Regions from separate parts of the Streptomyces sp. NPDC102462 genome, predicted to be linked through region 1. Evidence: riboswitches for the same ligand, from Rfam matches in the RefSeq annotation. Region 1 holds a riboswitch; each other region holds the start of a gene.
What was found. A riboswitch is a leader RNA that binds a small molecule or an ion and turns the genes downstream of it on or off. The one in region 1 is predicted to bind cyclic di-AMP.
Positions count from the first base shown of each region.

Region 2: it holds a riboswitch for cyclic di-AMP, as region 1 does, so the genes downstream of both, ACIRFL_RS29870 (M23 family metallopeptidase) here and ACIRFL_RS12520 (transglycosylase family protein) in region 1, are expected to answer to the same signal.
Region 3: it holds a riboswitch for cyclic di-AMP, as region 1 does, so the genes downstream of both, ACIRFL_RS03325 (NlpC/P60 family protein) here and ACIRFL_RS12520 (transglycosylase family protein) in region 1, are expected to answer to the same signal.
Region 4: it holds a riboswitch for cyclic di-AMP, as region 1 does, so the genes downstream of both, ACIRFL_RS17965 (transglycosylase SLT domain-containing protein) here and ACIRFL_RS12520 (transglycosylase family protein) in region 1, are expected to answer to the same signal.

Region 1 is NZ_JBIWKB010000011.1:45,288-52,655, reverse strand. It holds gene ACIRFL_RS12535 (hypothetical protein) at 1-757, shown strand, start outside; gene ACIRFL_RS12530 (cytochrome P450) at 754-2,082, shown strand; gene ACIRFL_RS12525 (transglycosylase family protein) at 2,228-3,262, shown strand; cyclic di-AMP (ydaO/yuaA leader) riboswitch at 3,445-3,612, shown strand; gene ACIRFL_RS12520 (transglycosylase family protein) at 3,616-4,371, shown strand; gene eno (phosphopyruvate hydratase) at 5,190-6,476, shown strand; gene ACIRFL_RS12510 (septum formation initiator family protein) at 6,588-7,064, shown strand; gene ACIRFL_RS12505 (DUF501 domain-containing protein) at 7,094-7,368, shown strand, end outside.
Region 2 is NZ_JBIWKB010000042.1:19,178-26,545, forward strand. It holds gene trmB (tRNA (guanosine(46)-N7)-methyltransferase TrmB) at 1-606, shown strand, start outside; gene ACIRFL_RS29860 (PrsW family intramembrane metalloprotease) at 658-1,977, shown strand; gene ACIRFL_RS29865 (aldo/keto reductase) at 2,043-2,987, opposite strand; gene ACIRFL_RS29870 (M23 family metallopeptidase) at 3,164-4,207, opposite strand; cyclic di-AMP (ydaO/yuaA leader) riboswitch at 4,215-4,374, opposite strand; tRNA gene ACIRFL_RS29875 (tRNA-Met) at 4,728-4,801, opposite strand; gene ACIRFL_RS29880 (alpha/beta fold hydrolase) at 4,874-5,677, opposite strand; gene ACIRFL_RS29885 (MerR family transcriptional regulator) at 5,759-6,121, opposite strand; gene ACIRFL_RS29890 (MFS transporter) at 6,198-7,368, shown strand, end outside.
Region 3 is NZ_JBIWKB010000002.1:254,608-261,975, reverse strand. It holds gene ACIRFL_RS03340 (NlpC/P60 family protein) at 1-586, opposite strand, end outside; gene ACIRFL_RS03335 (hypothetical protein) at 887-1,240, shown strand; gene ACIRFL_RS03330 (tellurite resistance/C4-dicarboxylate transporter family protein) at 1,253-2,227, opposite strand; gene ACIRFL_RS03325 (NlpC/P60 family protein) at 2,361-3,551, opposite strand; cyclic di-AMP (ydaO/yuaA leader) riboswitch at 3,560-3,731, opposite strand; gene pcrA (DNA helicase PcrA) at 3,992-6,478, shown strand; gene ACIRFL_RS03315 (M23 family metallopeptidase) at 6,546-7,368, opposite strand, start outside.
Region 4 is NZ_JBIWKB010000018.1:86,637-94,004, forward strand. It holds gene ACIRFL_RS17945 (ABC transporter ATP-binding protein) at 1-343, opposite strand, end outside; gene ACIRFL_RS17950 (outer membrane lipoprotein carrier protein LolA) at 377-1,573, opposite strand; gene ACIRFL_RS17955 (polyprenyl synthetase family protein) at 2,273-3,283, opposite strand; gene ACIRFL_RS17960 (CocE/NonD family hydrolase) at 3,607-4,269, shown strand; cyclic di-AMP (ydaO/yuaA leader) riboswitch at 5,525-5,706, shown strand; gene ACIRFL_RS17965 (transglycosylase SLT domain-containing protein) at 5,712-6,203, shown strand; gene ACIRFL_RS17970 (HAD family hydrolase) at 6,213-7,019, opposite strand; gene ACIRFL_RS17975 (FAD-dependent oxidoreductase) at 7,134-7,368, opposite strand, start outside.

The sequences.
Region 1 (7,368 bases):
CTATATGTGGAGCGGGCGGGAGGGCGCCGCCTCCTACTTCGCGATCGGGCACCTGCTGTTCGACGAGTGGCAGCGCGCCGGCACACAGGCCGAGCATCCGCGCGGGCGGCTGCTGGTGCGGGTGGCCGTCGACCTGGCGCGCTGCGGTGTCACGGAGGCCGTGTCGGTGGAGCTGCTGCTGCGGGCGGCGGGCTGCTATCCGGCCGAGGGGGTCGAACGGGAACCCTTGGAGGCCGCGCTGGCCTGGGCCACGGCACCGATGTTCGGGATATCGGGGCTGCTCGTGGAGGGGGAGACCGGCGGCACCTGGCGGGCGTACGGGGCGCTCGTCGCGGAGGCGCTGCGGACGGGGGACCTGCCGCCCGTTCCGGACGGGGTGTGGTGGACCCTGCTGGGCGACCGGGAGGTCGACCGGGCGGCCGTCCTGGACGCGGCGAAGGCAGCGCTGCGTGCGCGGGTCGAGGGCGGCGACGTCCCGGTGATGGTGCGGTTCGCGGCGCTGACCGAGGGCGAGGAGCAGGAGGGCTGGTACCGGAGGGCCGCGGACCTCGGTGACGACCGCGCGGCCCTGCTGCTGGCGACGCTGCTGCTGCGCCGCGGCGAGGACGGCCGGGCGATCCCGTACCTGGAGATGGCGGCGCGGCGGGGCGTGGCGGAGGCGGCCCGGCAGCTCGCCGTGATCTACGAGGTCCGCGCCCGGTACTGGCGGGACCGGAGCCTGGTCCGCCCCGCGCCGCCCGATACGGTCGGGGAGTGACCGACCAGCCCCACCCGCCGAAGCACGCCCCCGCCGCGCCCGACCTCTTCACCTGGGAGTTCGCCGCGGACCCCTACCCGGCCTACGCCTGGCTGCGCGAGCACGCCCCGGTGCGCCGGACGGAGTTGCCGAGCGGGGTCGAGGCCTGGCTGGTCACCCGTTACGCCGACGCCAAGCAGGCCCTGGCCGATCCGCGGCTGTCGAAGAACCCGGCGCATCACGACGAGCCCGAGCACGCCCGTGGCAGGACCGGCATCCCGGGGGAGCGCAAGGCCGAGCTGATGACGCATCTGCTGAACATCGACCCGCCGGACCACACCCGGTTGCGCCGGCTGGTCAGCAAGGCGTTCACGCCACGGCGGGTCGCCGAGTTCGCCCCGCGCGTGCAGCAGCTCACCGACCGGCTCATCGACGGGTTCGCGGACCGGGGCAGTGCCGACCTCATCCACGAGTTCGCCTTCCCGCTGCCCATCTACGCGATCTGTGACCTGCTCGGCGTACCGCGCGAGGACCAGGACGACTTCCGGGACTGGGCGGGGATGATGATCCGGCACGGCGGCGGGCCGAGGGGCGGCGTGGCCCGGTCGGTGAAGAAGATGCGCGGCTATCTGGCCGAGCTGATCCACCGTAAGCGCGCGGCGCTGCCCGCCGAGCCCGCCCCCGGCGAGGACCTCATCTCCGGGCTCATCCGCGCCTCCGACCAGGGCGAGCACCTGACCGAGAACGAGGCCGCCGCGATGGCCTTCATCCTGCTGTTCGCCGGGTTCGAGACGACCGTCAACCTGATCGGCAACGGCACGTACGCGCTGCTCACCCACCCCGAGCAGCGTCACCGTCTGCAACGCTCCCTCGCGGCCGGGGAACGGGACCTGCTGGCGAGTGGCGTGGAGGAGCTGCTGCGCTACGACGGCCCGGTCGAGCTGGCCACCTGGCGGTTCGCCACCGAGCCGGTCGGCATCGGCGGGCAGCGGATCGCGGCCGGCGACCCCGTTCTCGTCGTCCTCGCGGCGGCGGACCGGGATCCGGAGCGGTTCGCCGACCCGGACGTGCTCGATCTCGGCCGGCGTGACAATCAGCACCTCGGCTACGGCCACGGCATCCACTACTGCCTGGGCGCGCCGCTCGCCCGGCTGGAGGGCCGGTCCGCCCTCGCCACCCTCCTCACCCGCCTGCCCGACCTGCGACTTGCGGTGGATCCTGCCGATCTGCGGTGGCGCGGCGGGCTCATCATGCGTGGACTGCGTACTTTGCCCGTTGAGTTCACGCCCGTCCGGGAAGAGAACGGAATGGGGGATTCCGAAGCCCCTTGCCCCGACGGAAGATGACAGACCCTCAAGTTTGTGATCTTCACGTGATCTGCGCGGCATGAACTTGTGACAGGCGATCGTGTGCCGATACGTTCACCCATCGGTGCGGCATTCCGGCGTGGCCTGCCGCGCCGGTCAGTGCTGTCGCGCGAAAGGCTTCCGCATGCTCTCCGGGAACGGTCGTCACCGTCGCCCCCGTCAGGCTCCGGCCTTCGTCGTCGCGGCCGGAGTGACCGGCTCCGCGATCGCCATTCCGCTGCTCGGCGCCACCGGCGCGAGCGCCGCCGACGGCACCACATGGGACCGGGTCGCCGAGTGCGAGAGCGGCGGCTCGTGGAGCGCCAGCACCGGCAACGGGTACTTCGGCGGGCTGCAGATCTCGCAGCAGGACTGGGACAGTCACGGCGGTCTTGAGTATGCGACGACCCCCGACCAGGCCAGCCGTTCACAGCAGATAGCCGTCGCCGAGAAGATCCTCGCCGACCGGGGCACCACCCCGTGGGCGACCTGCGCCCTGCTGTCCGGGCTCACCTCGACATCGGGTTCCGTCGGCGTCGACACCGGCGTGACGGACGGCGGTTCCTCCGGCTCGAAGGGCTCCACCAAGTCCTCCGGGCCGTCAGATGCACAGAAATCGCTGGATTCCACCGATTCGCCGGGAGAATCCGGCTCCTCCGACTCGTCTGACTCGTCCTCATCCTCCGGCCCGGCGGCTTCCGGCGCGGAGACCTCGCCGTCCGCCTCGCCCTCGCCGAGCGAAAGCGCCGGCCGCGATGCGGGGGACGGCCGTACGGCCCCCGCCGAGCCCGGCGGGTCGGGCCCGTCCGAGCCCGGCGCCTCGCCCGAGGGCGGCTCACCCACGGAGGAACCCGAGTCCGCGGCCTCGGACAATTCCTGGCGCAGCGGAGGCTCCTGGAGCCTCGTCGACACCGGATCCCTCGGCGGCGGTCGCCACCGGGGCGACAGCGCGGACGAGAACGGGGCGAGCGGTACGGCTGACCAGGGGTCAGGCCCGTCCGGGCGGCACGCCTACACCGTCCGCGTCGGCGACACCCTCGCCTCCATCGCCGACTCCCTTGACGTGGACGGCGGCTGGCGCGCGCTCTACGCCGCCAACGAGAAGGCCATCGGTGCCGACCCGAACCACATCGCCGCCGGTCAGACCCTGGACGTCGGGGGCGAAACGGGCGAAAAGTAGCGGGAGCTGACGTCCTGTTTCGTGGGCGATATCCGGTTTGCTCAAAGTGTGGGATGAGTCTCAGAAGCCCTGATCGTCTTTGAAATTCCGGCGATCGCGTGCCTACGGTCATGACCGCTCGCCACCGCGAGCCCCGGCTGCCGCAACGCCGAGTCCTGCCAGCGGCCGTACGGGAACAGTCGTCGCGTCAAGCGCCGTAGGCAGGAGCGGGGGACCCAAGGTAAGTGCCGCGCCGGTCGGTTGACCGAAGCGGCTCGGGGTGAAGCCACGCCTCCACACGGAGACGTGGCCGGGCAACTCAACCGGCCCGAACCCGACAGCTCACCTCGCAGGCGTCGGTGAGGGGAACCTCCATGCTGTTCTTCGGCAAGGGCAAGCACCGTCGTCCGTCCATCACCCGAGTCGTGGCGCTCGCCGGTGTCACCGGCGCGGCCGTCGCCGCGCCGCTGATGGCGGCCGGCAACGCCTCCGCGGCCACCGCCTCCGAGTGGGACACCGTCGCCCAGTGCGAGTCCGGCGGCAACTGGTCCATCAACACCGGCAACGGCTACTACGGCGGCCTGCAGTTCTCGGCCTCCACCTGGGCCGCGTACGGCGGCACGCAGTACGCGGGCACCGCCGACAGGGCCAGCAAGTCGCAGCAGATAGCGATCGCCGAGAAGGTCCTCGCGGGCCAGGGCAAGGGCGCCTGGCCGGTCTGCGGCAAGGGCCTGTCCGGTGCCGTCTACGGCGGTGGCTCCGCGTCCGGCGGCAACACCGGCTCCTCGAACACCACCACGGGCAGCGGCACCTCGAACTCCGGCAGCGGCACCGGCTCCTCGAACGCCGGCACCGGCTCCTCGAACAGTGGCGCCGACCGCTCCACCGAGCGGCAGTCCGCCTCCCGTTCCGCCGACCGTCCGGCCGCCGGCAAGACGGTCACCACCCCGACCGGCAAGACGGTCAAGAAGGGTGACGGCGAGTACAAGGTCGTCACGGGCGACACCCTCAGCTCGATCGCCGAGCGGCACGGGGTGAAGGGCGGCTGGCAGAAGCTGTTCCAGCTGAACCAGGACATCGTCGCGAACGCCGACCTCATCTACCCGGGCCAGCTGCTGCACCTGAAGTGACAGCAGGCCGGCAGCCCGGCCACAGCCCCGGCACAGCGGCGCCCCCACCCTGGGGGCGCCCCGTGCCCGCCCCGTCCCCACGGAACCCCCGCCCCGACGCGTCTTCCCCCGTACGCGCCGGGGCGGGCCCTTTCCCCAAGCTCCCCTGACTCCGCCGCCCCGCTGCCAGGCCCCCTCGCGGCCCCGCCCCGGTTTCCCGGCCCGCGTCTACGGCAGCTGCGCGCCAGCCTCCGCTCCCCGGCCCCCTTCCCCACCTCTGCGGCCCCGCCCCGCCTGTTTCCCCGGCCGCCCACCTCTTCGGCCCGCCCCGCCAAGACCGCTCCAGCGCCGCCCGCCCGGCGCTGCCCCAGGGGCCGCTTGCAGCGCCGTGTTCAGTGCCGCCCCCCCCATGGCTGTTCAGCGCCGTCCCTCCGGTGCCGCCCGGCCGTCCTTGTCCAGCGCTTCCCGCCGAGAGGCCGACTCTCGCGGTTCCCCTGGAGCCCGCGAGGCTGTTCGAGGCAGCCGCCCCTCCGCAGGGCCCTCGGGCGCCCACAGTCCCGCGCGCCTCACTTCCCCCTGCCTTCCCCTCGCCTTCTCCCCGTCTTCTCCCGGCCGCCCCCTCCCCGCCGCTTCCCGTCCCCCGTCGCGTCCGTCTCCTCCCGTGACGCGCCCGCGATTTCCGCACCGCCCTTTGTTCCGGTTGGAAACAATGTGTACCGTCAGCCTGTCGTCACCCTGTCCACGGGGCGGTCGGCGACCGGCCGGGGGCCCCGGGCCGGTTAGGCTCTAGTCGCAAGGCGCACAGCCCCGCACTTCCAGCGTCACATCCCAAGAAGGAGATGCTCGTGCCGTCCATCGACGTCGTCGTAGCCCGGGAAATCCTGGACTCCCGAGGCAATCCCACGGTCGAGGTCGAGGTCGGCCTCGACGACGGCAGCACGGGTCGTGCCGCCGTCCCGTCCGGCGCCTCCACCGGCGCCTTCGAGGCCATCGAGCTGCGCGACGGTGACCCCAACCGCTACCAGGGCAAGGGCGTCGAGAAGGCCGTCCTCGCCGTCATCGAGCAGATCGGCCCGGAGCTGGTCGGCTACGACGCCACCGAGCAGCGCCTGATCGACCAGGCCATGTTCGACCTGGACGCCACCGACAACAAGGGCTCGCTCGGCGCCAACGCCATCCTGGGCGTCTCCCTCGCCGTCGCCCACGCCGCCTCCGAGGCCAGCGACCTCCCCCTCTTCCGCTACCTGGGCGGCCCGAACGCGCACCTGCTGCCGGTGCCGATGATGAACATCCTGAACGGCGGCTCGCACGCCGACTCCAACGTGGACATCCAGGAGTTCATGATCGCCCCGATCGGCGCGGAGTCCTTCTCCGAGGCGCTGCGCTGGGGCGCCGAGGTCTACCACACCCTCAAGTCCGTCCTGAAGTCCAAGGGCCTGTCCACCGGCCTCGGCGACGAGGGCGGCTTCGCCCCGAACCTGGGCTCCAACCGCGAGGCCCTCGACCTCATCCTCGAAGCGATCAAGCAGGCCGGCTACGTGCCCGGCGAGCAGATCGCCCTGGCGCTCGACGTCGCCGCCTCCGAGTTCTACAAGGAGGGCAAGTACGTCTTCGAGGGCAAGGAGCGCTCCGCCGCCGAGATGACGGAGTACTACGAGGAACTGGTCGCGGCCTACCCGCTCGTCTCCATCGAGGACCCGCTGTTCGAGGACGACTGGGCCGGCTGGAAGGTCATCACCGACAAGCTCGGCGACAAGGTCCAGCTCGTCGGCGACGACCTGTTCGTCACCAACCCCGAGCGGCTGGCCCGCGGCATCGAGGAGGGCAGCGCCAACGCCCTGCTGGTCAAGGTCAACCAGATCGGCTCCCTGACCGAGACCCTGGACGCCGTCGAGCTGGCCCAGCGCAACGGCTTCAAGTGCATGATGTCCCACCGCTCCGGCGAGACCGAGGATGTCACCATCGCCGACCTGGCCGTCGCCACCAACTGCGGCCAGATCAAGACCGGCGCCCCGGCCCGCTCCGAGCGCGTCGCCAAGTACAACCAGCTGCTGCGCATCGAGGAGATCCTCGACGACGCCGCGGTGTACGCGGGCCGCAGCGCGTTCCCGCGTTTCAAGGGCTGATCCGGTAAGGGCCAGGGCTCAGCCAGTCGTACGTACGTCCCCGTACCCGGTCCCGTACCGTGTCCGGGGACGTACGCGCGTATGACGCACGCAGGCAAGGGGAGGCGGGAGATGGCCGCGAAGGACCGGGACCGGTTCTCCACCGCGACCAGGCTGCGGCTGCTCGGGGAGCAGACGGCGGCCCGGGTCTACCGCTCCCAGACCCGCCGCCAGGCCCGCCGCTCCCGGCTCACCGGCCGGGCCGCGCTGCTCGCCCTGGTCCTGTGCACGATGGTGGTGGCGCTCGCCTACCCGATGCGCCAGTACGTCTCCCAGCGGGCCGAGATCTCCGACCTGGAGCGGCAGCAGCGGCAGGCCAGGGAGCGGGTCGAGCAACTGCGCGACCTCAAGGCGCGCTGGCAGGACGACGCGTACGCGCAAGCGCAGATCCGGCAGCGGCTGCACTATGTGCTGCCCGGCGAGACCGGCTACGTCGTGATCGACCCGGACGCGGCCAAGCAGGCCCGCGCCGACCAGGGGGCCGCCCACCGTCCCTGGTACGCCAACGTCTGGGACGGGGTCGACCGGTCCGACGCCGCCGACCAGTGAACCGACAGAAAGACACCCTGAACACAGTCATGGAAACGCCTCCGCCGCGCACTGCGCGCACCGAGCCCACCGACGCGGACGTCGCGGCCTTCGAGCAGCAGCTCGGCCGGCCGCCCCGGGGGCTGCGCGCGATCGCCCACCGCTGCCCGTGCGGGCAGCCGGACGTCGTGGAGACGGCCCCACGGCTGCCGGACGGCACCCCCTTCCCGACGCTGTACTACCTGACGTGCCCGCGCGCCTCCTCGGCGATCGGCACCCTGGAGGCGAACGGCGTCATGAAGGAGATGACGGGCCGTCTGGCCAC
Region 2 (7,368 bases), on a different contig from region 1:
ATCGACGGACAGCGGACCGTCGACCTGGAGGAGCTGTTCGGCAACGAACGGCCCGTGGTGCTGGAGATCGGCTTCGGCATGGGCGAGGCCACCGCGCAGATGGCCGCCGCGGACCCCGAGGTCAACATCCTCGCCGGGGACGTGCACACCCCGGGACAGGGCAACCTGCTCAATCTGGCCGACCGGATGGGGCTGTCCAACATCCGGGTGGCGAACGGGGACGCCATCATCCTGCTCCGCGAGATGCTGCGCCCCGACTCGCTCGACGGGCTGCGCGTCTACTTCCCCGACCCCTGGCCCAAGAAGCGGCACCACAAGCGCCGGCTGATCCAGCCGGAGTTCCTCACGCTGGCCGCCTCCCGGCTCAGGCCCGGTGCGCTCGTGCACTGCGCGACGGACTGGGAGCCGTACGCCGGGCAGATGCTCGACGTGCTGACCGCACACCCGGACTTCGAGAACACCCGGCCGGACGGCGGTTTCGCGCCGCGTCCCGGGTTCCGGCCGCTGACCCGTTTCGAGGCCCAGGGACTGGACAAGGGTCATGTCGTGAACGATCTGCTCTTCCGCCGCGTACCGCACCGGGGGCAGCAGCCAGAACGGCGATGACAGCGGTTCCCCCACCGGATCCATCGTCAGGTGATCGTTAGGGTCGATGCCGTGGCCACCTCCTCCCCGTACCCGACGTACCCCGCCGACGCGGGTGACCGCCCGTTCCGGGCCGTGCGCTGGTGGCAGCGCGGATGGGTGCGCTACGGAGCGCTGATCATCCTGCTCGCGGTCTCCGGGCTGGTCATCCTGGCGCTGGTGCGCGAGCAGACCGGCACGGAGGGGTTCCTGGTCGGCCTGGGGCTCGCCGTGCTGCCGGTGCCGCTGCTCCTGGCGGCCTTCCGGTGGCTCGACCGGGTCGAGCCCGGACCCTGGCGCAACCTGCTGTTCGCGTTCGCCTGGGGTGCGTGCGCGGCCGCGCTGATAGCCATCGTCGCCAACAGCTTCGCCACGCGATGGATAGCCACGACGACGGCGGATCCGACCAGCGCGGACACCCTCGGCGCCACGGTCATAGCGCCCGTCGTGGAGGAGACGGCCAAGGCCGCGGCCGTCCTCCTGGTCTTCCTCTTCCGCCGGCGCGACTTCACCGGGATCGTCGACGGGGTGGTGATAGCGGGGGTCACCGCCACCGGGTTCGCCTTCACCGAGAACATCCTCTACCTCGGTACGGCCTTCGGCACGGACCAGCTCACCGGCGACCGCGGCATCGCCTCCGTCACCGCCGCCACCTTCTTCGTGCGCGTCATCATGTCCCCGTTCGCGCACCCCCTCTTCACCGTTCTGACCGGCATCGGCTTCGGCGTCGCCGCGCGCGCCGCGGACCGCGGGCCCGCGCGGCGGGTCCTGCTGCCGCTGTGCGGGCTGCTGCTGGCCATGGGCATGCACGCGTTCTGGAACGGCTCGTCCACCTTCGGCGAGTACGGGTTCTTCGCCGTGTACGGCGCGTTCATGGTGCCCGCGTTCGGGCTGCTGACCTGGCTGGCGATCTGGACCCGGCAGCGCGAGCTGCGGATGGTGCGGGAGGAGTTGCCGGCGTATGTGTTCGCGGGCTGGCTGGGGCCCGCGGAGCCGTTCGCGCTGGGCTCGATGGGGGCGCGGCGGCTGGCCCGGGACTACGCCGGTCACCACCTCGGCAAGCAGGCGGCGCGGGTGGTGGCCCAGTACGAGGCGTACGCGACGTCCCTGGCGTTCCTGCGGCAGCGCGGCCGGCGGGGACGGGCGGGCGCGGACTTCGTCGTACGGGAGCGGGAGTTGCTGGCCGAGCTGTGGCAGCGGCGGGAGGTGGCACGGCCGGCTCTGGAGTACGCGGCCCGGTCGAACGCGCCGACGTGGCCGGGTCCCGGCGCACCGACGCCGTACGGCTACTCGGTGCCGCCCCCCGCCCATCCGACGGTGTCGTACCCGACGTACAACCCTTACCGGTCATAACCCTGGACGCCGACCCGAGCCACCCCACCGCGAAGCCCCCCGAACGCCGGCAGGGGGGCGTGGAGTCAGGACGATGCCTGGGTGAGGCGGTCGGTCTCCTCTTGCGTCAGGGTCAGGTCGGCCGCGGCGAGCAGGGCCGGGAGCTGGTCCACCGTCCGGGCCGAGGCGATGGGGGCGACCACCGTCGGCTGGGCCGCGAGCCACGCCAGTGCCACGCTGGGCACGGCGACACCGTGGGCGGCGGCGATCTCGTCCAGGGCCGTGAGGACCTTCTGGCCGCGCTCGCTCCGCAGGTGCTTGGCCGCGCCCCCGGCCCGCACGCTGTCCACGGTCGTACCGGGGCGGTACTTGCCGGTGAGGAAGCCGGCGGCCAGGGAGTAGTACGGGAGCGCGGCGAGGCCGGCGCGGGCGGCGACGTCCTGGAGCGGGCCCTCGTAGGTGTCGCGTGAGACCAGGTTGTAGTGCGGCTGGAGCGCCACGTACCGGGCCAGGCCCTCGCGGTCGGAGAAGTCAAGGGACGCCTGTAGCCGCTCCGCGCTGATGTTGGACGCGGCGATGTGCCGCACCTTGCCGGCCCGCACCAGTGCGTCGAGCGCGCCGATGATCTCCTCGACCGGCACGTCCGGCTTGTCGTAGTGCGTGTAGTAGAGGTCGATGTGGTCGGTGCCGAGCCGGCGCAGCGAGGCGTCCGCCGCGGCCTTGATGTTGGCGGCGGACAGTCCCGGGTAGTCGGGATGCTGGCTGACCTTGGTGGCGATCAGGACGTCCGAGCGGTTGCCGCGCGCCTTGACCCACTTGCCGATGATCGTCTCGGACTCGCCGCCCTTGTTGCCCTCGACCCATGCCGAGTAGGAGTCGGCGGTGTCGATGAGGTTGCCGCCGGCGGCCGTGTAGGCGTCGAGGACGGCGAAGGACGTGGGCTCGTCGGCGCTCCAGCCGAAGACGTTGCCGCCGAGGGCGAGCGGGAAGACCTCAAGATCGGAGGGGCCCAGTTGTCGAAGGGAAGTCATACTCGGGTTCAACGCGCCCGCCGGAAGCCTCGATTCCAGCGCCGTACGCAAAGACCGTGCAAACACCGGACCGGCAGCCCTGACGTCGGGGGGATGGGCGCCAGGACCGCCGGGGAACCGGGGGGTGTGCGGGGATGTGCCGGGGGGGTCAGGGGTTGAGGCCCTTGGCGTCTGGGTCAGGGGTTGAGGCCCTTGCCGCGCAGCCAGGCCATCGGGTCGATGCCGCTGGACGCGCCGCCGGAGTGGACCTCCAGGTGGAGGTGGGGTCCGGTGACGTTGCCCGTGGCGCCCACGCGGCCGATGACGTCCCCGGTGTTGACCTTCTGCCCGACGCTGACGCTGATCGACGACTGGTGGCAGAACCACAGCTCGGTGCCGTCGTCCAGGGTGAGGATCGTGCGGTAGCCGTAGGAGCCGGCCCAGCCCGCCTCGGTGATCGTGCCGGTGTGGACGGCCTTGATCAGTGTGCCCGTGGGGGCGGCGAAGTCGAGGCCGGTGTGGTAGCCGGAGGACCACATGGAGCCGGCCTGGCCGAAGGTGCCGGTGACCGTGTACGAGGAGGTCGGCAGGGTGTACTGCTTGGCCAGCGCGGCCAGCCGCGCCTCCTCGGCCTTCTTCTTGGCGGCGGCCTCCGCCTTCTCCTTGGCGGCGGCGGCGCGGGCCGCGGCCTCCTTCTCCGCCTTGGCCGCCGCGTCGGCGACCTCCTGGTCGGCGGCGGACACGGCCGCGGCGACGGCCTTGGTCTCGGCCTGGCCCTGCTGCTGCTCGGCCTGGGCCATGATGCGGTTGCGCAGCGCCTCGCCGGCGTCGGCGGTGCCCTCGGCGCTGTCGGCCTCGGTCACGCCGACGCTGCTCAGGGCGGTCGCGGAGCCCTTGGTGGCCTGGGCGCCGGCGCCGTCGCCGAGCAGGGAGCCGACGGAGGGCAGGTCGGGCATGGAGATGGACACCGGCGGCTTGCCGGTGTTGGCGCTCGCCATGCCCCCCGCGCCGACGGCGGCTATCACGCCGACGCCGAGGACCGCGGAGCTGCGGGCGAGTCCGCCGCCGCCACGCTGCTTGGCGACGCGGTGCCGGCCGCGCAGCGGGCGGATGGAGTCCTCGGTGGGGTTCCACTCCTCCCAGGGGCCCTCGTCGGTGCGGTAGGTGCCGTAGCCGAAGGTCTCGGTGCCGTACTGGCTCGGCGCGAACGGGGCTTGTGGGGCGGGCCGGTTGGACGCCACTCGGGCGTGCTCCTTTCCTTCCTCCGCCTACCGGGTTAGCTGACGGGTTCGGAGCAGGAAGGTCTCCTACGCGCGTATACCGGCCGTGTCTCCACGGCGGTGTCCGCGTGATTCACCCCAAGGTGGTGGTTCCCCGGTTCCCTTGCGGGATTCGGCGCGTGAGCACGGAGCCGCCTCTTGTGACGGCTGGGACGACCGCGCTGCGTTATCGAACGTTAATAGACCCGGCGGGCAGATTCCAAGCCGTTCCACTTGATCGTTAACGCTTTCGGACGGGAATTTACCGCCCATGACCGGCGAAAACCGGGCGAGTTGGCCCCTGGCGCACGGAAACTCGGGCAACCCATGGGACTTGACGGTGTGTCAGTTGTTATGCGGAGGGCGGTCGTCCGATCACCGCTCGTGACGGTGGGCTCGTGACCGTGAGCGGGTCGCGTATCCGTGAGCGAGCCGCGTCACCGTGGGCGGAAAAAACTCAGGGCCGGAATCCATGTACTGGATTCCGGCCCTGAGCCTTCAGTAGCGGGGACAGGATTTGAACCTGCGACCTCTGGGTTATGAGCCCAGCGAGCTACCGAGCTGCTCCACCCCGCGTCGGTGTTCCACCAGTGTACGCCATGCGCAGGACCGCGAGCACACGGATAACCCCCCGGACCCGCGCGGCCTTCAGTTCGGTCGCGGAAGGGTGTCGAGCCAGCCTCCGATCACCTCACGGACCGCGGGTGCGCACTCGACCTGCGGGTTGTGACCGGCGCCGTCGAGGACCACAGCGGTCATGCGGGGGTAGTGGTCGAGCAGGGCAAGCTGGTCACGCCAGCCCACGAGGGCGTCCTGACGTGTGGTGAGCAGAAGATGCCGGCCGTGGTGGACCACGCCCGGGCTCTCGGGCCACTGCGGCAGGAGGAAGTCCGCGTCGAGTTCGGCGGCGGCACGGCGGTCGTGCACCCGCCAGCCGGGGAGGATGTGCTCCTCGAAGAGAGCCCAGCTCTCCTCGGTGTGGCGGGCCATCACGGCACGGAACAGTTGAAGGTCCTCTTCGTGGGCGAGGCGGGCAAGGAGTGCGTCGTCGCGCTCGACCACGGTGCTGTCGGGCAGGGTACGTTCGGCGCCCCAGCGGACGACGGGAACGAGCAGCGCGGAGCCGAGCACCTGCTCACCGAAGCGCGCGGTCACGGCGCGGGCGATCTGCCCGCCGAAGGACTGCCCGAGAACGGCGAAGGGCCGGTCGCCGACGGTGGCGCGGATCCAGTCGATGACGGCGTCGGCCATCGTGGCCGCCGACGTCGGGCCGGACAGGCGCGGACTGTTGCCGTGCCCGGGCAGGTCGGGGTACAGCCTGCGCCAGCCGGACCGGCCGGTGAAGGCGGGTTCCAGCGGCAGGAGCAGCCGGTGATCGATGGTGTAGCCGTGGATCAGGACGATCGGTGTGCCGTCGCCGAATTCGGTGTGCCAGAGGGCGGAGTCGTTCATGGCTCAAGCCTGCAACCTTGACGCACATGTCAAGGTCAAACGAGTCGTACGGCACGCTTCCGTCCGGTGTCGAGCGAGTGGTCAGGCGAGGCTCTTGACCACCGCAAGGTACTCGTTAATGGCATCGCGGTTGCGAGTCAGGCAGTCGATGCGGCGCGCCATCTTCTCGCCCTCGCATTCCAGCGTGGCGATCATCTCCGGTGTGGCGTCCGTGAAGTGGATCGTCCGCGGGGCATCGAGGCACGGAAGTATCTGCCTGATGATCCGTGTGGGCAGTCCGGCGTCGAGCAGACCGCGGATCTGGAGCACGCGGTCGACGAGGTAGTCGTCGTAGTCGCGGTACCCGTTGTCCTGACGGCGCGGGGTGATCAGCCCCTCACGCTCGTAGTACCGCAATGATCTGGCGGAGGTCTCCGTCAGCCGGGCAAGTTCACCGATGCGCATGTGAGCAGCCTCACGTCCGGTCGGGGCAGGGTCGGATAGACCTTGACATTGATGTCAACCCTAGACGATGACGCCCATGGATCAACTGAACATCCGCCCCGGCCTCCATCCCCGCATGTCGGCGGACCGACTGCCGCTCTCGGGCCTGCTCGCGCTCGGTACGGCCGGATTCGTCACCGTCATGACCGAGGCCCTCCCGGCGGGCGTCCTCCCGGCCATGAGCGCGGACCTCGGCGTGAGCCAGGCGCATGCCGGACAGACGGTGACGCTCTACGCACTCGGTTCCGTCCTGGCGGCGGTCCCCCTCACCACCGCCACCGCCTCATGGCCACGCAGACGCCTGCTGCTCACGGCGATCTGCGGCTTCGCCGTGGCCAACGCGGTCACGGCGTTCTCGACCAGTTATCCACTCACCATGGCCGCGCGCTTCCTGGCCGGTCTGGTCGCGGGGCTGCTCTGGGCCCTGCTCGCCGGGTACGCACGCGGCATCGTCGCCCCGGAGCGACGCGGCCGAGCGATGGCCGTCGCCATGGCCGGCACGCCCGTTGCGCTGTCCGTCGGGGTACCTGCGGGGACATTCATGGCCCAACTGATCGGCTGGCGTTCCACGTTCGGGCTGATGAGTGTGCTCGCCCTGATGCTGGTCGGCTGGATTCTGCGGAAGCTTCCGGATCTGCCGGGGCAGAGTGAGCATGTCCGGGCCATACCGGTCGGCAGGGTGCTGAGAATCCCGGGCGTGGCTCCCGTCCTACTGGTGACGGGCGCCTTCGTTCTCGCACACAACATCCTCTACACCTACATCGCGGCTCTCGCGGCGGCGGCGCGGATCGAGGACCGCGTGGATGCGGTGCTGCTGGTCTTCGGAGCATGCTCACTCGCCGGCATCTGGATCACAGGGATGCTGATCGATCGGCACCTGCGACCGTTGATGATCACGGCAGTCGCGCTGTTCGGCACCGCGGCGCTCGGTTTGGGCGTGTTCATCCACCTGCCCTGGCTGCTCATCGCCTGCTCGGCCTTGTGGGGTCTGTCCTTCGGCGGTGCGGCGACTCTCCTGCAGACGGCCGTCGCCGACGCGGCGGCCCACGCCTCGGACATCGCTCAGTCGCTCCTCGTGACCTGCTGGAACGCCGGTATCGCCGGCGCGGGCGTGGCCGGCGGAATGCTGCTGGACCGTGAAGGGCCCGAGGCGCTGCCATGGACGGCACTGGCTCTGCTTGCGGTCGGCCTGACCGTGACCGTTGCCG
Region 3 (7,368 bases), on a different contig from region 1:
GCTGCCGGGCCTCGTCCAGCTTCTCCGTGATCGTCTCCTTGCGCCGCTTCAGCTCGGCCTGCCGGGACCGCAGCGAGGACAGCTCGATCCGGGCGGCGCCGCGCAGCCGCTCGATCTCCCCGAGCTGCTTGCGTACCCGTGCCACCGCCGCCGACTGGCGGTCGCCGGCCCGCTCGGCGAACGCGGTCCCCTCCAGGAACCGGTCCGGGTCGTCGGAGAGCGCCAGCTGGACGGCGGGGTCGACGCCGCCGCTGCGGTACTGCGCCGCCGCGACCTTGCCCAGCGCGTTGCGAGCCGAGTCGAGCCGTTCCTGTCTGCGGGCCGTCTCGTCCTGGAGGGACTTCAGTCGCCGCTGCGCCGTGTCCGCCTTCTCCTTCGCCCCGTTGTACTTCTCGGTGGCGACCTCCGCCTCCTGGTACAGCTTGTCGACCTTGGCCTCGACCTCGGTCGGCGTCAGCTCCGGCTCGGCATGTCCGGTGCCCTCGAAGGCCGTCGCCGTCGCCGCGCCCGCCAGGGCCAGGGTGGCGGCCGTCCGGGCCGTGTTGCCGCCGAGCGGGCGGTGCCGGGGCTTGCGGTGCGCTGCCACCTCGACCGTCACGTCCTTTCCTGAGTGCGGTTGCCGCGTCCGGCACGGGGAGCCGGTCGCTGGTGGAGGACGCTAGGGCCGATGGTGACGAGTCGGTAACGGGATGTACGGAACTGGCAGCGGCACAGCGGCAGGTGACCGTATGTGACCGTGATGGCGGTGCGGAGTCGCCGCCTTCGCATGACGCGCTGACCGAAGCGGCACTTCCGGGGCGTGCGCGGCACCCGGGGTGCTATGGGACGCGGTCAGCCGGGGGCCGGTGGCCGTCGGGTGCGGGGCCCCTGATTAGGCTCCGGGGCCATGGACGTACTCACCCATCTCTTCGTCGGCCTGCACATCATCGGCATCGCCTGCCTGCTCGGCGGCTTCCTCACCCAGATGAAGGCGATGGGCCAGGGCACCGCCCGGTTCGTGCCCGCCATGCTGCACGGCGCGCTGACCATGCTGGTCACCGGAGTGATCCTGGTCGGCCTCAACCAGGCCGACGACCACCACGTCAACAACATCAAGATCGGCGTGAAGCTGGCCCTGCTGATCGTCATCCTGGGACTGGTCTACGTGAAGCGGGACGAGGAGCGCGTCGACAAGAACCTGTTCGGCGTGGTGGGCCTGCTGACCACGGCGAACGTCTTCATCGCCGTGCTGTGGACGTGACGTACGGCAGCGTCAGACGCGGCCCGCCGCTCTGATCCCGGCGCGCGCCGTCACCACCGCGCCCGCGGCCACCGCCAGCCAGGCCGCGACGGCGACCCACAGCAGCACGTGCCCGGGGCCCCGCAGCCACGGGGTGCCGACGGCCGACGCCCCGGCCAGCGAGGCCACCGCCGTCATCCCCATCGGGAACACCGTCGACCAGCGGCGCACGTCGTAGCGCGGGCGGGGCCTGACCACCTCCGCGAGCACCAGGACGACGTAGCAGGCCAGGTCGAGGGCGAGCAGCCCCACGGTCACGTTGTGCAGGACGTCCTGGTCGTCCTCGTTCCACAGGTACAGCTCCGGGCCGCCTGCGGTGATCAGCTTCGCCCCGGCCAGCGCCGAGATGGCGAGCGCGCCGGCCAGCACCCAGTGGTCCCCGGCACCGTCGAGCACCTGCCGGGCGTCGAACCGGGCCAGCGCGACCAGATACAGGGCAAGCCCCAGCCAGAACAGCACCAGCGCCGTGTGCGCGAGCCACGCCGTCGACTCCGCGACGGCCAGGGTGGCGCCGAGCGCGGCGAGTCCCTGGGTGGCGACGCAGAGCAGGAACACCGCCCCGGGCATCCGCCGCCGCAGGCCCCGTCCGACGAGGAACAGCAGCACCGGCCAGAGCACGGCGGCCAGCGCGAGCAACGCCGCGGCAAGGGTGTGCCCGCCGAGCGCGGAGATACGGGTGCCGAGCACGGTCGTCGCGGCCACGGCGCTGAGCGCGCCCGGCGTCCGCGCGGCGGCCAGCCACCGCTGCCGGTCGCGCAGCATGCCCGCGGCGCAGTCAGCGGCCAGCGCCAGCCAGGCGACACAGCCCAGCGCCAGCGTGATCAGGGACAGGACCTCGTACCCGGTCAGGTGCAGCCCCACCGAGACGATGCCGGTCGCCATCACGGCGGCCCCGGCCGCCGGCGGACGCTGCGCCCACCAGGCGCGAAGGGGTGAGGTGCCGGGCATGCGCCCGATGCTAGGGAGCACCGGGCGCACCGACGGCGTGGCACGCGCGCGTACGTCGCAAAAACGCGCGGGCGCGGGACACGGAGGGATCAGGAACGCCGCCACGCGCGCGTGGGCGCGCAGCCCGACCGGCTCAGGCCGGCCGTACCACGCTGTGGATGATCGAGTCCCCCGCGTAGTAGATCGACTCCTCGCGGACGTAGGCGCCCGGCTTCGGGGCGTGGATCATCATGCCGTTGCCGATGTAGAGACCCACGTGGCTGACGTCGTCGTAGAAGAAGACCAGGTCACCGGGTTGTGCGTTGGCGAGGGAGACCGTGGTGCCGGCCTCGACCTGGCTGTAGGTGGTGCGCGGCAGGCTGACGCCCGCGGCCTTCCAGGCGGCCTGGGTGAGCCCCGAGCAGTCGTAGGAGTCGGGTCCGGTGGCGCCCCAGACGTACGGCTTGCCGATCTGCGCGCGGGCGAACGCGATCGCCTTCTCGGCCTTGGTGGCGTAGCCGGAGCCGGACGAAGACGAAGAAGACGACGAAGAGGAGGAAGGGGAAGAAGACGAAGAAGACGACGAGGAGTCCGTGGAGTTCGACGCGTCGCTCTTCTGCCGGGCCGCCTCCTGCTCCGCCTGCTTCTTGGCCAGCTCGGCCGCCTTCCGCGCGGCCTCCTGCTGCTTGCGCTTCTCGATCGCCGCGAGCCGTGCCTTCTCCTCCGCCGTCAGCTTGGACAGCAACTGGCGCGCGGTGGAGAGCTTCTTCTGGACGGTGGCCTTGGCGGTCTGGAGTTCGTCCTGCGACTCGGTCAGTGTCTCCAGGCTCTTCGTGGCCTCCCGCCGCTTCTTCATGGTCGTCGACTGCTCGGTGACGTAGTCGTCGACCGCGGTCTTCTGGCGCGAGGTCAGCCGGCTCATCAGCTGCGTCCGGTCGAAGTAGTCCTGCGGGGTGTCCGCGAGCAGGAAGGTGGCGGTGTCGGGGGCGGCGGCCCCGGTCCGGTACTGCGCGGCGGCGAACGCCCCCAGTTCCTCACGGGCCTTGTTGAGCCGGTCCGTGCGCCGGGCGACGTCGTCCAGGAGGGTGTCGACCTGCTTGCGCTGCTTGCCGGTCCTCTCCTTGGCCGCGTTGTACTTCTCGGTCGCCGACTCGGCCTGCCGGTACAGGTCGTCGACCTTCCTCTGCACCTCCTCCACGCTCGGCCGGTCGCCGTCGGGGGAGGGGGCGGCGTTCGCCGTCTGGGAGAGCAGGGCCACGGAGGTGAGGGCGGCGGTGGCCAGGGCGGGGGTCCGTATGCCGGCCGCGCGGGTACCCGCGGAGCGTGACTTGCGATGCGACGCCAAGGGAGGCGACTCCTTCCGTGTTCCGCCTACCGAGTTAGCTGTCGGGTTCGGGCGGGTGGTTCGGAAGGGTTGCCCTACGGCCGTTCCCCGCGCGGGGGTTGGGCCGATTCACCCCAAGGTCGGTGTGGGTCCCCGGCTCCGCGCACCATGCGGGCGCGCCGGACTCGGCGGAGGCCGTGCGGCCCGGCGACGTTCGCCGGTGGGGGTCGTACGGCCTGCCCGGCACGCTAGCCAACTCGTGTGGTCCCTGTGAAGGTTGATGGGTGATATGCCCGATACATTTTCGTGACCTGACGGAGGGATTCCGTCTGGGTGACAGGGTGATTCCGTACGGTGAGCGGTCTGTGCGGCCCGCGCCCGCACCGGATCCGCCGCAGGAACCGGCCGTCTTCCCGGGGCGGCGGCGGGTTGTCGGTGGCGCGGCCTAGACTCGGAGAGCGATGAGCAGCCTCTTTGACGACAGCTTCCTGGCGGACCTCCGAGCCCCCCGCGGGCAGGAGGAGGAGCCCCCGCCACCGCCCGAGGACGATCACGCTCCGGAGCCGGTTCCGGACGATCTGTTCGGCGGGAAGTTCGACGTGCCCCCGGACCGGGACTCCTACTACGGCAACGGCGCCCCACGGCCGGTCATCGACCCGGCCACGCTCCTGCACGGGCTGAACGAAAACCAGCGCGCCGCCGTCGTGCACGCCGGCTCCCCGCTGCTCATCGTGGCCGGCGCAGGCTCCGGCAAGACCAGGGTGCTCACCCACCGCATCGCCCATCTGCTGGCGGAGCGCAAGGTGCACCCGGGGCAGATCCTCGCGATCACCTTCACCAACAAGGCCGCGGGCGAGATGAAGGAACGCGTCGAGCAGCTGGTCGGCCCGCGCGTCAACGCGATGTGGGTGATGACCTTCCACAGCGCGTGCGTGCGCATCCTGCGCCGGGAGAGCAAGCGCCTCGGCTTCACCTCGTCCTTCTCGATCTACGACGCCGCCGACTCCAAGCGGCTGATGGCCCTGGTCTGCCGCGACCTGGACCTCGATCCGAAGCGCTTCCCGCCCAAGTCCTTCAGCGCCAAGATCTCCAACCTGAAGAACGAGCTGATCGACGAGGAGGACTTCGCCGCCCAGGCCGGCGACAGCTTCGAGAAGACCCTCGCCCAGGCGTACGCGCTGTACCAGTCCCGGCTGCGCGAGGCGAACGCGCTCGACTTCGACGACCTGATCATGACGACGGTCAACCTGCTGCGCGCCTTCCCGGACGTCGCCGAGCACTACCGCCGCCGCTTCCGCCATGTACTCGTGGACGAGTACCAGGACACCAACCACGCGCAGTACGCCCTGGTGCGCGAACTCGTCGGGACCGCCGAGCACCCCGTGGACGTGCCGCCGGGCGAGCACGACCTGCCGCCCGCCGAACTGTGCGTCGTGGGCGACGCCGACCAGTCGATCTACGCCTTCCGCGGCGCGACCATCCGCAACATCCTCCAGTTCGAGGAGGACTACCCGGACGCGACGACGATCCTCCTGGAGCAGAACTACCGCTCCACGCAGACGATCCTGTCCGCCGCCAACGCCGTCATCGAGCGCAACGAGTCCCGCCGCCCCAAGAACCTGTGGACCAACGCGGGCGCGGGCGCCACCATCACCGGGTATGTCGCGGACACCGAGCACGACGAGGCACAGTTCGTCGCCGACGAGATAGACCGGCTGACCGACGCGGGCGAGGCCAAGGCCGGCGATGTCGCCGTGTTCTACCGCACCAACGCCCAGTCCCGTGTCTTCGAAGAGGTCTTCATCCGCGTCGGCCTGCCCTACAAGGTCGTCGGCGGCGTCCGCTTCTACGAACGCAAGGAGGTCCGCGACGTCCTCGCCTATCTGCGGGTGCTGGCCAACCCGGAGGACTCGGTCCCGCTGCGCCGCATCCTGAACGTGCCCAAGCGCGGCATCGGCGAGCGCGCCGAGGCGATGATCGACGCACTCGCGCAGCGCGAGAAGATCAGCTTCTCGCAGGCGCTGCGCCGCGTGGACGAGGCGTACGGCATGGCCGCCCGGTCCACCAACGCCGTCCAGCGGTTCAACGCGCTGATGGAGGAGCTGCGCACCATCGTCGAGTCCGGCGCGGGCCCCGCGACCGTCCTGGAGGCGGTGCTCGAACGCACCGGCTACCTCGCCGAGTTGCAGTCCTCGACCGACCCGCAGGACGAGACCCGGATCGAGAACCTTCAGGAACTCGCCTCGGTGGCCCTGGAGTTCGAGCAGGAGCGCGGCGAGGGAGAGGCCGCGGGCGGTACGCTCGCCGACTTCCTGGAGCAGGTCGCGCTGGTCGCCGACTCCGACCAGATCCCGGACGAGGAGGAGGGCGACGGCGTCATCACGCTGATGACCCTGCACACCGCCAAGGGCCTGGAGTTCCCGGTGGTCTTCCTGACCGGCATGGAGGACGGCGTCTTCCCGCACATGCGCGCCCTCGGCCAGACCAAGGAACTGGAGGAGGAGCGCCGCCTGGCGTACGTCGGCATCACGCGCGCGCGGGAGCGGCTGTACCTCACCCGGTCCGCCATGCGCAGCGCCTGGGGGCAGCCCTCGTACAACCCGCCGTCGCGGTTCCTGGAGGAGATCCCGGCCGCCCATCTGGAGTGGAAGCGGACGGGAGCCGCGGCGCCCGTGTCGTCCGGACCGGCCTCCGGCATCGCGGCCTCGCTGTCGTCGTCCCGCTCCCGCTCCTCCGCGGCGGGCGGGTCCGGGTTCGCCACGCGCAGGACGTCGGAGAAGCCGGTGGTCTCCCTGGCCGTCGGCGACCGGGTCACGCACGACCAGTTCGGGCTCGGCACGGTCGTCGCCGTGGCGGGCACGGGGGACAAGGCCCAGGCGACGATCGACTTCGGAGACTCCAAGCCCAAGCGGCTGCTGCTGCGGTACGCGCCGGTGGAGAAGCTCTAGTCCCTTGAGCCGGGCCCCTGCCGACCGGCGGGGGCCCGCAGGACCGTGAGCCGGTGGGTCGGCGGTCTTACGTCGGGTCGACTCCGTGGCTGCGCAGCCACGGCAGCGGGTCGATCGCCGAGCCGCCGGCCGGGCGCACCTCGAAGTGCAGGTGCGGACCGGTGGAGTTGCCCGAGTTGCCGGAGTACGCGATCGGCTGCCCGGCCTTGACGGATGTACCGGAGACGACCCGGTAGCTGGAGAGGTGGCAGTACCACGTCTCCGTGCCGTCCTTCGCCGTCACGATCATCATGTTGCCGTAGGCGCTGTTCCACTCCGTGCGGACGGTGCCGTCCGTCGCGGCCATCACCGTCGTGCCGTACGAGACGGGAAAGTCGATACCGGTGTGCACGGACATCCAGTTCACGCCGGCCTGACCGAAGTAGGCGCTGAGCCCGTGCTGGGCGACCGGGATCGCGAACTTGGGGCGCAGCCGCTCCCTGAGCGCCGCCTCGGCCTGCGCCTTCTTCTTCTCGGCGTCCTGCTGGGCCTTGAGGTCGATGCGCTCCTGCGTACGGCTGGCCCGGTCGGCGAAGTCGTCGGCGCCGGCGGAGAGGCTTTCCAGCTGGGTGTCCAGCTTGTTGTTGGCCGCGGACGGTTTCACCGGCGTCGCATCGGAGGCGGAGGCGGTGGTGTCCGTGCCGTCGTCGGTCAGACCGCCCACCGAGGCGGCGGCGATACCGGCGACCCCCATCACACAGGCCGAGGGCACGGCGATGGTCAGCAGCGCGGAGCGTTTGGCGGGCGGGCGGCGCCGGGAGCGGGCCGCGGCGCGTGAGCCCGTGCGCGATGCGGGCGCCGGGGTGACCTCTTCCTGGTCGTCGAGCAGCGGCATCGCCGCGGGCAGTTCA
Region 4 (7,368 bases), on a different contig from region 1:
CCCGGCCGGAGAGGAAGCCGTACAGGGCGGGGCCCTCGATGAGCGCGCCCACCTGCGGCAGCACCGCGCGCGCCGAGCGGGGCATGGGCCGCCCGAGTACCCGCGCGGTGCCGGAGGTGGGCTCGATGAGTCCCATCAGCATGCGGATGGTGGTGGTCTTGCCCGAGCCGTTCGGACCGAGGAAGCCGAAGACGCTGCCCGCCGGGACCGTCAGGTCGAGACCGTCGACGGCGAGCTGTCCGCCGCGGTAGCGCTTGGTCAGGCCGCGGGTGTCGATGACGCTCGGCCCCGCGTCCTCCGGCTCCCGCGTCGTCCTTCGCCCCGTGGTGGACGGTTCGTCCATCGGCTCCCTCGATTCATCGTGCCCGCAGGGTATTTACTGCCCCGAGTCCGCCGCCTTCACCAGGGCGTCCTTGGTCACGGCGCCGACGTACACCTTGCCGTCGTCCGTGATCAGGGCGTTGACCAGGCGGGTGGAGAAGACCGTGCCCTTGCCGAACTTGCCGCTCACCTGGTCGCCGAGCGAGCCGAGGAAGCCGCCCAGGTCACCGCCGGCGGAACCGGACGGCAGGCCGCCCTTCTCACCCGTGTCGAAGGTGGCTATCGCGTTCCAGCCCTCGCCCAGCACCTCGTGGCCCTGCGGACCCTTGGCGAGGTCGTGGCCGGACTTGGACTCCGGGATCTCGGCGGACTTGGACCTGTCCTCCTCGGTCACCTTGGCGCCCTTAGGCGGGGTGAAGTCGAAGGTCGAGGCGGCCGGCTTGCCGAAGCTGACCTGGGTGAAGCCCGCGTCGACGACCGCCGCGCCGCCGCTGGCCGGGGTGAGCGTGAACTTCAGCGGCAGGCCGGTCTTCGCGTCCACCGCGATGCTGATCGCGCCGACCGTGGTGCCGGACTGCTTAGGCTGGACGAGCAGCTTGTAGGCGTCCCGGCCGGCGACCTGCATGGTGCCGTCGACCGTCACGGACGTGGTGTCGTCGACGGACTTCAGTGCCTCGTCGGCGAAGTCCTTGGGCGTGGCCGGAGCCTCGTTCCTGTGCTCCGCGCCGTCCTGGGCCGCGGTGCCGTGGTAGACCTCGTTCGACTTGCTGTCGTAGCCCCAGACGTCCTTGCCGTTGTGAATGAGGCTGTACTCGGCCGCGCTCTCGATCAGCGACAGCTTCTGCTTGTCCGGGCCGTCGGCGGCGACGCGCAGGGTGTGCGTGCCGGAGACCAGCTCGGTGAGCTTGGACGTCGGGTCGGCCGAGGATCCGTCGCCGGACGGGGCGATGCCCGAGGCCAGGCGGCTCTCCAGACCGCCCAGGTTCGGAAGGCCCAGGTCGGTGCTGATCTTCACTGTGCCGGACAGCTGCTCGACATCCGACTTGGCGATCTTCTCTATGAGCTGCTGTGCGGTGATCTTCGGCAGACTGGGGTCGCCGGAGTCGGCGAGTGCCGGGACCAGTCCGATGGTCGCCGCCGTCACCCCCACGACCGCGACCGGGACGACGTACCGAGCGGCTTTGCGCCGTCCGGAGCGCAGCTCCTCGGTCTCCTCGGCGCCCGAGTTGTCAGCGGATTCGTTCCGTGCCATGTGTGGCTTACCTCCGTCGTCGGCGGCGGCCTTCTACGCCCAATGCACTGTTCCCACCCTGAGCCGCCATTCTCACCCGAATCGGTGAGGAGTGGTGATTTCCGTGGCTTCCATCTGACCAAATCCGGTGCGCGGATGCGTCACCCCGCGGACGCAACTCCACGTACACCTCCGGTATGACGCGCGGAGGATGCGCCTCCCCCGACCCGTAGGGGTAACGGGAGTGCGGGCGGGCCTTTCCCAGGTCAACGCGGTCAGACTGTGCGACGGCCGGGGGTTGAGCCAGTCATACGCCCGGGGGCACGGACGACCGGGACAACCGATACGGACGGCCGGGACAGAGGGGCGCAGGGCAGAGGGGCGTCGGGGGCGGGCGGGTGGACCGGGCGGCCGGAACGGGCGGGCGCGGGGGACGGTCGCGACCGGCGGACGCCCCAGCAGGTCGCCGGGACACACAACCAGCTCGGGCGCACGGACGGGCGCGACAGACGGACTGGCGGGTCAGTGCGCGGTCCAGGTGCCGGGATCGGTGACCGGGGGCCCGTTCTGCCCGCCGGCCGCCCCGCCCGCTGGTCGTCGCTCACCGGTCGTTCCACGCACGCATCGCTCTTCCGCCAGGTGGTCGGCCGCTCGCCGGTCGTTCCGCCGGATGGTCGTTGCTCGTCGGCCGTCCTGGCCGGTGGGCGGACGGTCCGGTGGTTATCCCGCTCGGTGGACCACCGCGTCGCACAGTTCCAGTAGGGCCGCCTTCGCGTCGCACTCCCGGAGCGGGGCCAGCGCGGCCCGTGCCTCCTTCGCGTACCGCACGGTGTCCCGTCGGGCCTGCTCCAGTGCGGGGTGTGCGCGCAGGGCCTCCAGCGCCTGCGCGTGCCGGCCGTCGTCGGACAGGTCGGAGTCCAGCAACTCGCACAGCGCGAGGTCCTCGGGCAGCCCCAGCCGCGCCGCCCGCTCCCGCAGCCGCAGTACGGGGAGCGTGGGGATGCCCTCCCGCAGGTCCGTACCCGGGGTCTTGCCGGATTCGTGGGAGTCCGACGCGATGTCCAGGACGTCGTCGGCGAGCTGGAAGGCGACGCCCAGCCGCTCGCCGTACTGCGTGAGCACGTCCACGACCGTCTCGTCGGCGCCGGACATCATCGCCCCGAACCGGCACGACACCGCGACCAGCGAACCCGTCTTGCCGGCGAGCACGTCCAGGTAGTGCTCGACCGGGTCGCGGCCGTCCGAGGGCCCGGCCGTCTCCAGGATCTGCCCGGTGACCAGCCTCTCGAACGCGACGGCCTGCACCCGCACCGCCTCCGGACCGAGGTCGGCGAGGATCTGCGAGGCGCGCGCGAACAGGAAGTCGCCGGTCAGGACAGCGACCGAATTGCCCCAGCGGGTGTTCGCGCTGTCCACCCCGCGCCGCACCGCGGCCTCGTCCATCACATCGTCGTGGTACAGCGTCGCCAGATGGGTCAGCTCCACCACCACGGCCGACGGCACCACCCCGGGCGCGTACGGGTCGCCGAACTGCGCCGCAAGCATCACGAGGAGCGGGCGGAACCGCTTGCCACCCGCCCGGACCAGGTGCTGCGCGGCCCCCGTGATGAACGGCACCTCGCTCTTGGTGGCTTCGAGCAAGCCTTCCTCGACAGCCGCCAATCCGGCCTGGACATCGGCTTCCAGAGCCTGGTCCCGCACGCTCAGCCCGAACGGCCCGACGACGGTCACGAGGGGTCTCCTGTCTGCTGGTGTCTGCTGGCGATTACACGGTTTGTCGATAGGTCGCTGCCATCACTCAAGTCAGCGTATCCGGTCAGGTTTCGATCACCGATAGCGCCCACCGTGCAGCCCGGGCGGTATCGGATCACGACCGGTATGTCGCCTATCAGCCGATACAATCCGATATTCATGGACTCATGGGGATACGACACCTTTTGCCCCGCTAATGCCCCGGAACGCCGCCCCCGCACATCCGTACGTGCTTCCCCTACGAAACCGTTCACACGGACCTCCGGATCCCCCTCGCCGACGGGACACGGCTGTACGCGCGCGTGTGGCGCCCCCTGACGGACGAACCGACCCTCCTGGAGTACGCACCGGACCGCCTCACCGACCGGACCGCGCCGCGCGGCGCCCAGCGGCACCCCTGGTACGCGGGTCACGGCTACGTCTCCGTCCGCGTGGACGCGCATGGGTACGGCGGCAACGTGGGCGTGTTCGGCATCTCCCGGAGCGGCTCCGCCTCCCTCCGGATCGCGGCCCTCGCGCCCGAGCCGCTCAAGGCGGTCGTCGCCGTCCGCTGCCCGGACGGCCGCTACGAGAACGAACGGCAGGGCCCCGGAGGTTCCGCCGTCGCGGCCCGTCTGCACGCCCGTTCCGCCGCGGCGCTGTCGGCCGCCGCCCTCCCGCCCGACCCGCGGTACACCGGCGACTCCTGGCAGGCCGTCCGGCAGGCCCACCTGAAGGCGCTGACCTCCGCCCCGCACACCACCGGCCAGCCTTTGGCCCTCGGTACCGTCAAGGCAGCGGTGCCGGCGGTCGGCGGCTGGTACGACCCCTGCCACGACACTGTCCTCCGTCTGGTCGAACGCCTTCCCCACGACCGCGTCCGCGGGTCGATCGGCCCCTGGTCGCACCCCTACCCCGACCGGGACCTGTCACCCGGACCGGCGATCGGCTTCCTCCAGCAGACCCTGCGCTGGTGGGACCACTGACTGAAGGGCGGCCCGCCGTCCGACCCTCCCCACGGCTCCGTGTCCGCCACTTCCCGTGGCCCCGCGGGCGCCGCCCCCCTGGCTCCGTGGGCGCGCGTCCGGTGATGTCCGAACCGGTCCTGCGCGCGTACGTCGTCGAGTCCACCGCCCGGGCGCGCCCCGCGCCGCCGGGTCGGCGAACCCGGCTGGCCGTCCCCCAACGTGACGAGCATCGCCCACGAGCTATCGGGCACCCCGGTCCTGGCGCGCTCCCTGTGCACACCGGCGTGGACGCAGGCCGCTTCCGCCCGGTCGGCAACGAGACCGACGTGCCGCCCGACCAGCGGGCCGAGGACGTACGGTCCGCCTGCGTGACCGAGGAGAGCTGGGCGCTCGGGCGGCCCAGGATGCGGCTGCGTCTGATCCGCCGGGCGCCGCGGACGCAACTGGCCATCTGGGCTGCGACGTCGCCCCGGACGGCGCGTCGACCCTGGTCGCCAGGGGCGTACTGGACCCGGCGTCACCTGACCACCAGGAGGCGGCGCCCCGGCCCCGGTTGCCACTCAGGAGGCGAAGGAAGCGAAGGAGGCGATCGTCGAACTGGGCGGCGCCGGATACGTCTTCCCGCCCGGTCACCGCATCCGCCGCACGGTCTCCTCCGAGTACTGGCCGCAGGTCTGGCCATGGCCCGAATCGGCGGAGCCGGTGGTGCGGGACGTCGCCGTGGACGAGTGGCGGCCGGAGGTGTCCCCGTGCCGCGAGGGCACGCGCGCGTACCCGGGCGGTCTGGAGTGGACCGAGGACGCGGCGGAGACGTACTCGACCGCCGGGAACGACCTGCCGTCGGCCCGCGCCCGTTCGCAGCGCCCGGTGCGGCCGCACCGCCCGGATCCGCCGTGGGAGGCGACGGTCCAAGTCCGTTCGGAGATTTCCTGTGACGTCGGCCACCCGGGGAAGCGAATTCCGCGACCCATGGGATGAAGTGACCGATTTGCCGCTATTGGCGCCTCAATTCCCCTTGATGCCGAATGCACTTGAGCCTCAAGGGGAGTGACTTGGGTCACCCTTTACCGTAGCGCCACACCCCACCCGCACCCCCCACCACCCTTTCCCTAATGCCCAGTTGACCCTTGGCAATAGCAAAGGATCAAGCGACCCATACATCTCAATCGCATGTCAATTGGTACGAGCAGGGAATCCACCACTTGTTTCCGACATGTGCGGTCGCATAGCTTCCGGGCCAGTCGGATGGACGCCGAATCCTGCCGCCACCCGACGTGACCCATCGACGAACCACATTTCGTACGGCAGGAGCGGGGGACCCAGGTAGGCCGCCGGGCCGGACGGCACAGCCGACCGGAACGGCTAGGGGTGAAGTCGCGCCGCCTTTCGGCGGCCGGCCGGGCATCTCCCCAGCCCGAACCCGACAGCTCACCTCGCAGGCGCCGGAGAGGAACAACGCCATGTCTGCAGCCGCTCGGCACCGCCGCCCCCGCACCAACCGCCTCGTCCGCACCCTCGCCGTGGCCGGCACCGGAGCCGCCGTGCTCGCCCTGCCGCTCCTCGGCGCCACCGGCGCCCACGCGGCCACCCCCGCGACCGTGACGACGGCCGGCACGACGCCTGCCGGGTACCCGGACAACCTCGACGGCTGGATCCGCGAATCGCTCGCGATCATGGCGGAGAAGAACATCCCCGGCACCTACAACGGCATCCACCGCAACATCATGCGCGAGTCCTCGGGCAACCCGCGGGCCATCAACCTCTGGGACTCCAACGCCGCCAAGGGCATCCCGTCCAAGGGCCTGCTCCAGGTGATCGACCCGACGTTCAACGCCTACCACGTGGACGGGACGTCGTACGACATCTACGACCCGGTCGCCAACATCACGGCCGCCTGCAACTACGCCGCCAAGCGCTACGGCTCGATCGACAACGTCAACGGCGCCTACTGACGCACCCCGTCACGGAAACAGTCTTTCGAGGACGACGGCCACGCCGTCGTCCTCGTTCGACAGGGTGACCTCGTCGGCCACCGCCTTCAACTCGGGGTGTGCGCCGGCCATCGCCACCCCGTGGGCGGCCCAGTCGAACATCGGGATGTCGTTCGGCATGTCGCCGAAGGCGACGGCCCCTTCAGGAGCCAGCCGAAGGTGCTCGGCGGCCAGCGCCAGACCCGTGGCCTTGGTGATGCCGCAGGGCTGCAGCTCGACGGTCCCGGGCCCCGACATCGTCACGGTCGCCAGGGAACCCACGACCGCGCGCGCCGTCGCCGCCAACTCGTCGTCCGACAGGGCGGGGTGACGCAGCAGCACCTTGCTGATGGGCGCACACCACAGATCGTCGCGCCGCTCGACGCGGACGGCGGGCAGCGTCGGATGCGGCATCAGATAACCGGGCTCGATGAGCGTGAGCCCGCTCACCCCGTCCTGGTCGACGGCCGCGTACACCTGCCCCACCTCGGCCTCGATCTTGCCGAGCGCGGTCTCGGCCAACTCCCGGTCCAGGGTGACCGACCACAGCAGGCGGTCCGTGGCGGCGTCGTACACCTGCGCGCCCTGTCCGCACACCGCGAGCCCCCCGCGGCCCAGCGTGTCGAGCAACGGCCGCACCCGTGGCGCCGGGCGCCCCGTGACCACCAGGTGCCGGGCGCCGGCCCGTGCCACGCGCGCGAGCGCGGCGAGGGACCGGTCGGAGAGCGTGTCGTCGCCACGCAGGAGCGTTCCGTCAAGGTCGGTGGCGACGAGTGAATATGCGGGAGGAGCGGCCATGACCAGAGAATACGGACAGCGGGCCGCCGCGACTCACCGCTCCTCGCGGCCCCTTGCGTTCCTCCTGCTTGAGACGGAGGCCGCGGCGACACGCTCGTCCGGTGTGGCGCGTCCTCAGGCGTGTGCCGCCACCAGGTGCTGCGCCAGGCGCGGCGAGGCGAACTCGGTGCCGCACACGAAGCGCATCACCGGGCCGTAGGAGGCCGCGGCGGGCAGACCGGTGAAGTAGAGGCCGGGGACCGAGGAGACATGGCCGGGGCCGAGTTCCGGAGTGCCCCGGCTGGCGGCGAGCCCGGCTCGGATGCCCTGGCTCAAAAAGCCCATCGCGGCTATGTCGACGCGGTAGCCG